DNA from 2 places in the Pseudarthrobacter sp. genome. Region 2 is predicted to be linked to the other one. Evidence: riboswitches for the same ligand, from Rfam matches in the RefSeq annotation. Region 2 holds a riboswitch; the other holds the start of a gene.

Region 1 (4,175 bases), on a different contig from region 2:
AATTTGGAGCCGAACTCGCCGAAGGACAGGTGCTGGGCCTTCTTTTCCACCAGGCCGAAGCTGGCGACGTCCCAGAAAGCGGTGGAGCCGCCGACGCCGAGGACCACTTCGTAGCCTTCGGGGGCGCGGAAGAACTGGCTGAGGCCTTCACGGACGGAGCCCACGAGGTTCTTGACCGGAGCCTGGCGGTGGGAGGTGCCCAGGATGGTCTTGGACGCCGCTGAGAGCGCTTCGAGCTGCTCCGGCCTGACCTTGGAGGGTCCTGCGCCGAACCGTCCATCCTTTGGCAGGAGGTCGGCGGGAATAGTGATGCTGGTTTCGCTCACGGGGGCTCCAATTTCGGCATGGACGTGGCTCACGTCCGGGCGGTGGGGTGGCCGGTAGTCGGCGGTGACTGCATAAGGACCTCCCTTATTCTGCCTGAACCCTCGATTGGGCGGGGAACCGGGGCCGTCATAGTCCGGCCAATGAGACTCTTTGTCTCCGCCCGGGCATTATCCAGACAAATTCAAAATAGGCTAAGCTTTTTAGCGGACCTCGCCGCTGAGCGGGACGCGATACGGTGGGACAACGCAAGGTACTGCGCTCGAGGAGCTGAGCTGGATGACGGATCTGATCGATACTACGGAGATGTATCTTCGGACCATTTTGGAGCTTGAAGAAGAGAACATCGTTGCTCTTCGCGCACGCATCGCCGAACGGCTGCGGCATTCCGGACCCACGGTGTCCCAAACCATCGGCCGGATGGAACGCGACGGACTGGTCGTGGTCTCCGGAGACCGCCACCTGGAGCTCACGGAAGCCGGGCGGAAACGCGCTACGGAAGTGATGCGCAAGCACAGGCTCGCGGAACGGCTCCTGGCGGATGTGATTGGCCTGGACTGGGCCTATGTCCACGATGAAGCGTGCCGCTGGGAGCATGTGATGAGCGAACGCGTAGAGCAGCGCATCTACGAATTGCTCAACCACCCCACCGAGTCTCCGTACGGCAACCCCATCCCCGGGCTGGCCGCCCTGGGCGGGCCGGCGCCCGCGCTCCCAGACGCCGGTGTGATTAATCTCCTGGATGCGATGCAGGGCTACGGGCCAGCGTCGAACGTGACAGTCAGCCGGCTGGCTGAGCCCATCCAGGTGGAACCTGAGCTGCTGGTCCAGTTGGATGAAGGCGGGATCAGGCCCGGTGCCACGGTGTCCCTGGAGCGCGTAGGGGAGTACATTTCGGTGCGCGTTCCGGGAATCGAAGGGGCGCTCGAGCTGCCCCCGGAAGTGGCATCCCACGTCTTCGTTTCCGTCAGCTGACGGGAAGGCGGTCCGCCGTGTGGGGCCGCGCGTGGGGCCGTTCCATAGCGCAGCGACGCAAGGTTCCGCAAAGGTAACGGAATTGTTACTGTCCAAGTTAATCACCTATAGTTGAAACTCAGCGTCGATACAAAAGCGTTACCTGATCCGGAGCCGAGCTCTGCCAGCGGATCAGGTGCATCAGTCACCAACTGGCAGAGGCGGGGGAACCACAACCGGCAGTCGTAAGACTGCCTTGGGGTTAAGTCCGTCAGCAGCAAGCCTCTTCCAGCGAAGGATCCTCACGGGATATCTCTGCGCCAAGTGCTTGTCACGGCGGACCGGGTCTTTGAACTCTCTGACCCGAATCCGACAGCTAACTTCGCAGGCTACCCAGAGAGGAACATTCTTGACCACGCAATACTCCAGGGGCCGCCGTCGCGCGGTGGGTCCCGCCTCGGCGCCCAGAGTGGCCGAGGATTTCAGCGCGGAGAGGCCCCGCGACCCACAGCGGGAAGCCCGCCGCCGCCGGGGACCCTTCCGGCAGATGACGGATTTCGCCGCCGCCAGTGGCCTCGGCCAGAAGGCCGGCATCGCCCTGGCAGCAACAGGCCTGGCTCTCACTGTGACGGTTCCTGTGACCGGCCCCGTGATGGCCACTCCGGCACCCGGCCAGGCTGCATTAGCCGTTTCCGCTGCTCCGCAGCCCGAAGTGACCGCCGAAGCCGCCGCCCAAATTGATTTCAGCCGCTCGTCCGTGGTGACCCAGGGTGATCCCGACGGCAAGCTGAAGCAGCTGTTGAGCGCCCAGTCCGCGGGATCCATTACCCGCGCCGCCTCTGCCGGAAGCCTTGGCTCGCCGCTGGCCCAGCTGGTTACGGCCTCACCCTTCGGGTTCCGGGTCAGTCCCATCACCGGCGGCTCCGGCGACTTCCACCGCGGCCAGGACTACGTGGCACAGTGCGGAACCTCCGTCATGGCCGCTGCCAGCGGCACCGTGACCTTCGTTGGCTGGCACCAGTACGGCGGTGGCAACCGCGTGGTGGTGGATCACGGCAATGGCCTTGAAACCACCTACAACCACCTCTCCTCCGCCAGCGTCAAGGTAGGCCAGACGGTCAGCCGCGGCGACGTGGTTGCCCTCAGCGGCACCACGGGCGCGTCCACGGGCTGCCACCTCCACTTCGAGGTCCAGATCAATGGCGAAGTCGTCGACCCCACCGGCTGGCTCTGACCCAAATGATGGCCAACTCTCGAATCGTAGCAACATGCCGTGACCTGAATGTGACATTGGCTCGGAACTCCTGTAACGTCTAAAGCGCGTCAACTTTTCCGAAGTTGACGTTCTTGAGTGGATTGCCTAGCTCTGCCACCGCTCAAGGTCCGTTCGCATGACATCGTCTGGCAGGGGCGGGGGAACCAATTTTGGTCTTCGATTCTGAAGGCCTTGGGGTTAAGTCGCAAAGCTTCCACTGTGAAGCAGCGCGGCCGGGTGACTCCCATCCGAATCCGACAGCTCACCTCGCAGGCATTGGGAGAGGCTACCTTCGTGTCTTCACGCCATACTTCTGCGCGTCACCGCGCACAACCGGTTCGCACTAACCCCTTGGGCTCCGTGTCCAAGGCCGTCAGTGCCAATGCCGGGACCGTAGGTCGCCAGGCTGCTGTTATCGCAGCTGCATCAGGTCTGATCCTGAGCATGGGGCTTCCGGCCAACGCCGCGGATTCCACCGCCGGCGTTTCCGCCTCTACCGAGTCCGGTTCCGCGCAGACGGCACTTGCCGTCACTGCCGCGCCCACGGCTACCGTTTCCTTCGAACGCCCCGTCATCAAGACGACGCCGGCGCCGAAGGTTGAGAGGGTCCGCGCGCAGTCCACGGCTTCCGAAACCGGGGCTCAGGGTGCTGCCGCAACCGAGGCCGCGGCCTCCAAGCTCGCTGACACTGTCTCCTCTGCTGCTGCTTCGGGTCTGGCAGCACTTGCCTACACCGGTATCGGTCACCCCTACCTCTGGGGCGGCACCACTCCCAACGGCTGGGACTGCTCCGGCTTCACGCAGTGGGTCTACGCCCAGGCCGGCATCAGCATTCCCCGCACCAATGCCTGGACGGCCATGCGGCCCACCGCCACACCGGCTCCCGGTGACCTGGTCATGCAGAATGGCGGCGCCCACGTTGGCATTTACGTCGGCAACGGCATGATGATCAGCGCACTGAACCCGTCACAGGGCACGCTGCTCCACTCCGTGGCATCCACGGGCGGCGGATCCTTCTTCACGCTGGCCCCGTAGTTCCTGCAATCCAGCAGTTCCTGCAGCCCTGTGCTGCCGGAACCGATTCTTCGCTGGAGACTTTTCGCTAAATCCCCGTTCGGGATGTGCCGGCGTACCCCCAAGATGCCGGCGCCTCCAACGCCCTTGGACTGCCTACGCGGTCCTGAGGAAAACGAAAGAGAGAAATTAATGACTACACGTGCAACTGTTGCACGGCACCGCGCCGAGGTCACCAAGACCAACTCGCTGGCTGTCATTGCCAAGGCTGTCGGCGACAACGCCGGCGGCATGGGCCGCCAGGCTGCGGTTATCGCTGCTGCTTCCGGCCTTGTCCTGACCAGTGGTATCGCCGCGAACGCGGCAGACACCGGAGTCCAGCACGAAGGTGCTTCCGCTTCGAACCTTGAGGCTGAGGTTTCCGCTCCGGCCATCATTTCCGCTGCTTCCACCATTGCCATCTCCTACGAGAAGCCGGCCGTGACCACCACGCCCGCTCCGGTTGAGGCTCCCGAGCCGGTTGTTGAAGCTCCGGCTCCGGCCAAGGCCGCGGCAACCATCACGGTAGCGTCGGCCACTCCGGCTGCTCCCTCGGCTCCGGTCGCCGCCAGCGGCAAGGGTGCTGCCA
Region 2 (4,175 bases):
GTGACGCGGCTGCCGTCCCCCGCAAGTCAGTACCAGTTGTTGGCCACGGAATGGTTCCACGCGCCGCACGGTGACCCGTAGCGGTCAGCGATATAGGACAGGCCCCAATTGACCTGGGTCCGGTAGCTCGTGAGCCAGTCGCTGCCGGCGCTGGCATACTTGCTGGCCGGCAGCGACTGGGCGATCCCGTATGCGCCCGAGTACGGGTTGGTGGCAGTGGTCAGCCAGTTCGACTCCTTGGTCCACAGCGACGCCAGGCACGGAAACTGGTCCTGGCCCCAGCCGTAGGCGCCGAGCTGCCCGGCCGCGTAGTTCTTGGCGCCCGCGGGGTCGTTGACAGCGCCTCCCGGAACGGAAGGCACGACGACGACGGGCGGCGGGACCGGCGTCGGGCTCGGGACCGGAGGCGGGGCGGGCACGCCCGGTACAGCAGGCGGGGCCGGAGCCGGTTTCTGTGCAGCGGCAAGGGCCGCCGCCTTGGCTGCCGCCTCCGCCTGTTGGCGTGCCTGTTCCTGCGCCGCGGCCCGCTTGGCGGCCTGCGCCGTTTCATACGCGGCCAAGGCCACCTGGCCCTGCCGGAACTCCCCCTCCACGGCAGCCGTGGTCCCTTTGAGGGAGGCCAGCTGCGCGGTCAGTTCCAGGCCGTGCTCCTGCTGCTCCGCGATCTGCCGGGACATGGCCTGCTGGGCGGATTGGGCGGCGTCGAGCTTGGTTCTGGCCTCGCCGGACAGGCGCTCGCGCTCGGCCCTGGCCGCCTGCTCCTGATCGGCCAGGGCACGGGAAATGCGTTCGGCGCTTGCAGATTTGTTGACCAGGGCCGCAGTCTTATCGCTGACGATCTGGACGATATTCAGGCCGTGGATGCTGTTGTTCTGCACGGCGTCGAGGGCAACGAAGAAACCCATGTTGGTTCCACCGGTCTTGTACGATTGGGCCGCCAGAGCACCGATTTCCTTCTTGTACTGTCCCAGTTCGGCCGCGGCGCGTGCCGTCTGGGCCGTGAGTGCGTCCACAGTGGAAGTGGCGGCCTGAAGTGCCGCTTCGGCCTTGGCGTACTCCGCGGCGGACGTTACGGCCGCATTGCCCAGCGCCTCTGCTTCAGCCTGGAGTCCGCCCAGCAGCCCGTTGATCCTGGTGACTTCTGCCGCTTTGCCGGCCTCGCTTTTCTTGGCGTTCTGCACGTCTTGCCACGAGGGATACCCGCCGGGCGGCGCGTCGTCGTCGGCATGCGAGGGAAGCAGCGCAGCCGACCCCACCAGGGCGACCGCCAGCAGGCCGGCGAGGGCGGGCAGCCGCATTTTTTGAACAATCCGGGACATAGTTGGTGAGCTTACCGGGCATATACGGATTACGGGGCCTGACCTGCAACATCGTTACCGAGGAGGGAGGGAATCCGAGATGAAGCGCGGGTGGATTTCACGCCTACATTCCGTTACCGGAATGTGACATTGCCGATAACTGGAAGTTATGGTCAAACGGTGGCCCGGCTCAAGCCGGGACATTCCCGCCAGTATGCCGAGCCCTGCCGCTGACCGGGATCCAGTCGCTTTCCAGCTGGCAGGGACGGGGGAACCACGTTTCCACGGCTTTTCGAAGCCTTGGGGTTAAGTCGGTATCGCTCCGTCCCGTGCGGCGGCGCTACCGGCCGGGTATCTCCGACCCGAACCCGACAGCTCACCCCGCAGGCATGGGAGAGGCGATCAACCGTGTCCAAGAATTCCGCTGCCGCACGCCTTCGTGCGGTTCCTGCCCGCTCTACCGTCCTCATTGGCCTGGCCACTGCGGCCAAAACACACCCCCTGACGTTTGGCCGGCCGGCCCTGGTGGCTGTTGCTGCATCCGGCCTGCTGTTCAGCATTGGCGTCCCGGCTCAGGCCGGCGTCCACGGCCCGGACAACTCCGGGACTGCCAACACTCAGGTCCAGACCAGTGCGGCGGCAGCGGCTCCGGCCGCTGTTGCTTCGACTTCCGCTGCAGCAGCCCCCGCCGCGGCCAACGTCCACACAGTCGTTTCGGGTGACACGCTGGGCCAGATTTCCGCCGCCAACGGCGTCCCGCTCAACGACGTCCTTGCCGCCAACGGACTCTCGCTGACCAGCATCATCTACCCCGGCGACCAGATCCTGATCCCTGGTGCCGGCTACACCGCACCGGCTCCCGCAGCGTCTCCCGCGGCGGCGCCGGCCTCCCCCACCAACACCGGCATAAGGCTGGCCTCAACGTCCGCACCGGCGGCCCAGGCTCCGGCCGGCTCGCTCGGCGCGGCCATCCTGGCTTCCGCCAACTCCCAGCTCGGCATCCAGCAGGACTGCACCGCCATGGTGGAGAAGGCGCTGCGCTCGGTGGGTAAAAGCGTGGGTGACCTGGCTCCCGGCCAGTTCTTCCAGTACGGCCCGGTGGTGGGCACACCGGCCGCAGGGGACCTGGTCATCACGGCCGGCCATGTGGGCGTCTACGCCGGCAACGGCCAGGTTGTCAGTGGCGGGGTGGACGGTTACAAAACCGAAGTGCACTCGATCAGCTGGCTCGCCGGAGCGTCCTTCGTCCGCGTAGCGTGATCCGACCATGCTCGACGGCGGCGGGCGGCACCCAGCCCCGCGCCGCCGTCGTCCATCCCTGGTGTTCTCTCAGGTCCCGCAGAAGGTCCGATAGCTCCCGAAGTCTTCAGGGGCGGGGCCGGCGTAGCGTTCCAGCCCGGGGCGCTGCGTGTACGGATCGGCCAGGACGTCCACCAACCGGTTGAATGGGTCCAGGTCGCCGGCGATAGCCGAGTCCAGAGCCTCTTCAACCAGGTGGTTCCTGGGGATGTAGACGGGGTTGACCCGGTCCATCAGGTCCGCGTCCGGCGCCAGGGCCAGCCACCGTGCGGCCCAGGCGTCGAAGGCTTCGGGGTTCGCAAACATGGACCGCGTAGTTTCCGGCGTACCGCGGGCCGCCGAGCCGAGGCCCCGGAAGAAGGAGGTGTAATCCACCTGGCCTTCCTGGAGCAGCGCCAGCACGCCGTCCACCAGGGACGACGCGACGTCGTCGTGCGTGTCCGGGCGCAGCCCAAGCTTGGACTTCATGCCTGCCGACCAGGCAACGCTGTACAGGGCGCGGAAGCCGCCGAGGGATTCAACGGCGAGCGCCACGGCCTGGTCCTGGTCTTCATGGAGCAGGGGCAGGAGTGCTTCAGCGAGCCGGGTGAGGTTCCATTCGGCGATGACCGGCTGGTTGGCGTAGGCGTAGCGCCCGTCCGCGTCGATGGAGCTGTAGACCGCGCCGGGGTTGAACGCGTCCATAAAAGCGCAGGGACCGTAGTCGATGGTCTCGCCGGAGATGGCCATGTTGTCGGTGTTCATCACGCCATGGACGAAGCCCACCAGCATCCATTGCGCCACCAGGGACGCCTGCGCGGCTATGACCGCCTCGAAGAACGCGAGATAGGGCTTGTCGGCAAGCGCCGCGTCCGGGTAGTGGCGGCTGATGGCATGATCCGCCAGACGGCTCAGAAGGTCCGCCTCGCCGTTGACGCGGGCGAACTGGAAGCTGCCGACCCGCAGGTGGCTGCTGGCCACCCGGGTGAGCACGGCCCCGGGCAGCATCGTTTCGCGGCGGACGGGCCGGCCCGTGGCCACCACGGCGAGGGACCTCGTGGTGGGGATGGCCATGGCGTGCATGGCTTCGCTGACGATGTACTCGCGCAGCATGGGACCGACGACGGCGAGACCGTCACCCGCGCGGGCGAACGGTGTCCGGCCGGAGCCCTTGAGGTGGATGTCCCGAAGCTGCCCGTGGATGTCCGTGACCTCCCCCAGCAGGAGGGCCCGCCCGTCGCCGAGCAGGGGTGAGTAGCCGCCGAACTGGTGGCCGGCATAGGCCTGGGCCACGGGTGTGGCACCGTCAGGAATCTGGTTGCCGATGAGCAGCCGCGTCCCCTCGGGCGTCCGCAGCCAGGACGGGTCGAAGCCCAGCTCGGTGGCCAACGGCTCGTTCAGGACCAGCAGCTGCGGGTCAGGTGCTTCCTCCGCCTGCCAGGGAACCGCCAGCTCCCCGAGTTCGCGGGCGAAACGCCCGCCGAAGGTGAGCGTTAGTGGGATTGCGGTGCTCATGCTTCAAGACTACCCGTGGCAGGACAGCCCAGACCGCGGCGGATCAGACGTGCTGCTCAGACGTGCTGTCCGAACCAGGCGAGG

The links. Region 2 has a riboswitch for cyclic di-AMP ahead of V6M49_RS03775 (C40 family peptidase). Riboswitches for the same ligand answer to the same signal wherever they lie in the genome.
Region 1: another riboswitch for cyclic di-AMP. It lies ahead of V6M49_RS02550 (M23 family metallopeptidase); the one in region 2 lies ahead of V6M49_RS03775 (C40 family peptidase).

What each region holds. Positions count from the first base shown of each region.
Region 1 covers NZ_JAKFFD010000028.1:14,866-19,040, forward strand. The annotation lists gene serC (phosphoserine transaminase) at 1-326, opposite strand, end outside; gene V6M49_RS02545 (metal-dependent transcriptional regulator) at 604-1,299, shown strand; cyclic di-AMP (ydaO/yuaA leader) riboswitch at 1,466-1,684, shown strand; gene V6M49_RS02550 (M23 family metallopeptidase) at 1,688-2,512, shown strand; cyclic di-AMP (ydaO/yuaA leader) riboswitch at 2,661-2,823, shown strand; gene V6M49_RS02555 (C40 family peptidase) at 2,894-3,568, shown strand; gene V6M49_RS02560 (NlpC/P60 family protein) at 3,740-4,175, shown strand, end outside.
Region 2 covers NZ_JAKFFD010000038.1:55,025-59,199, forward strand. The annotation lists gene V6M49_RS03765 (cupin domain-containing protein) at 1-4, shown strand, start outside; gene V6M49_RS03770 (lytic transglycosylase domain-containing protein) at 27-1,319, opposite strand; cyclic di-AMP (ydaO/yuaA leader) riboswitch at 1,535-1,703, shown strand; gene V6M49_RS03775 (C40 family peptidase) at 1,707-2,558, shown strand; gene V6M49_RS03780 (protein adenylyltransferase SelO) at 2,628-4,091, opposite strand; gene V6M49_RS03785 (dienelactone hydrolase family protein) at 4,148-4,175, opposite strand, start outside.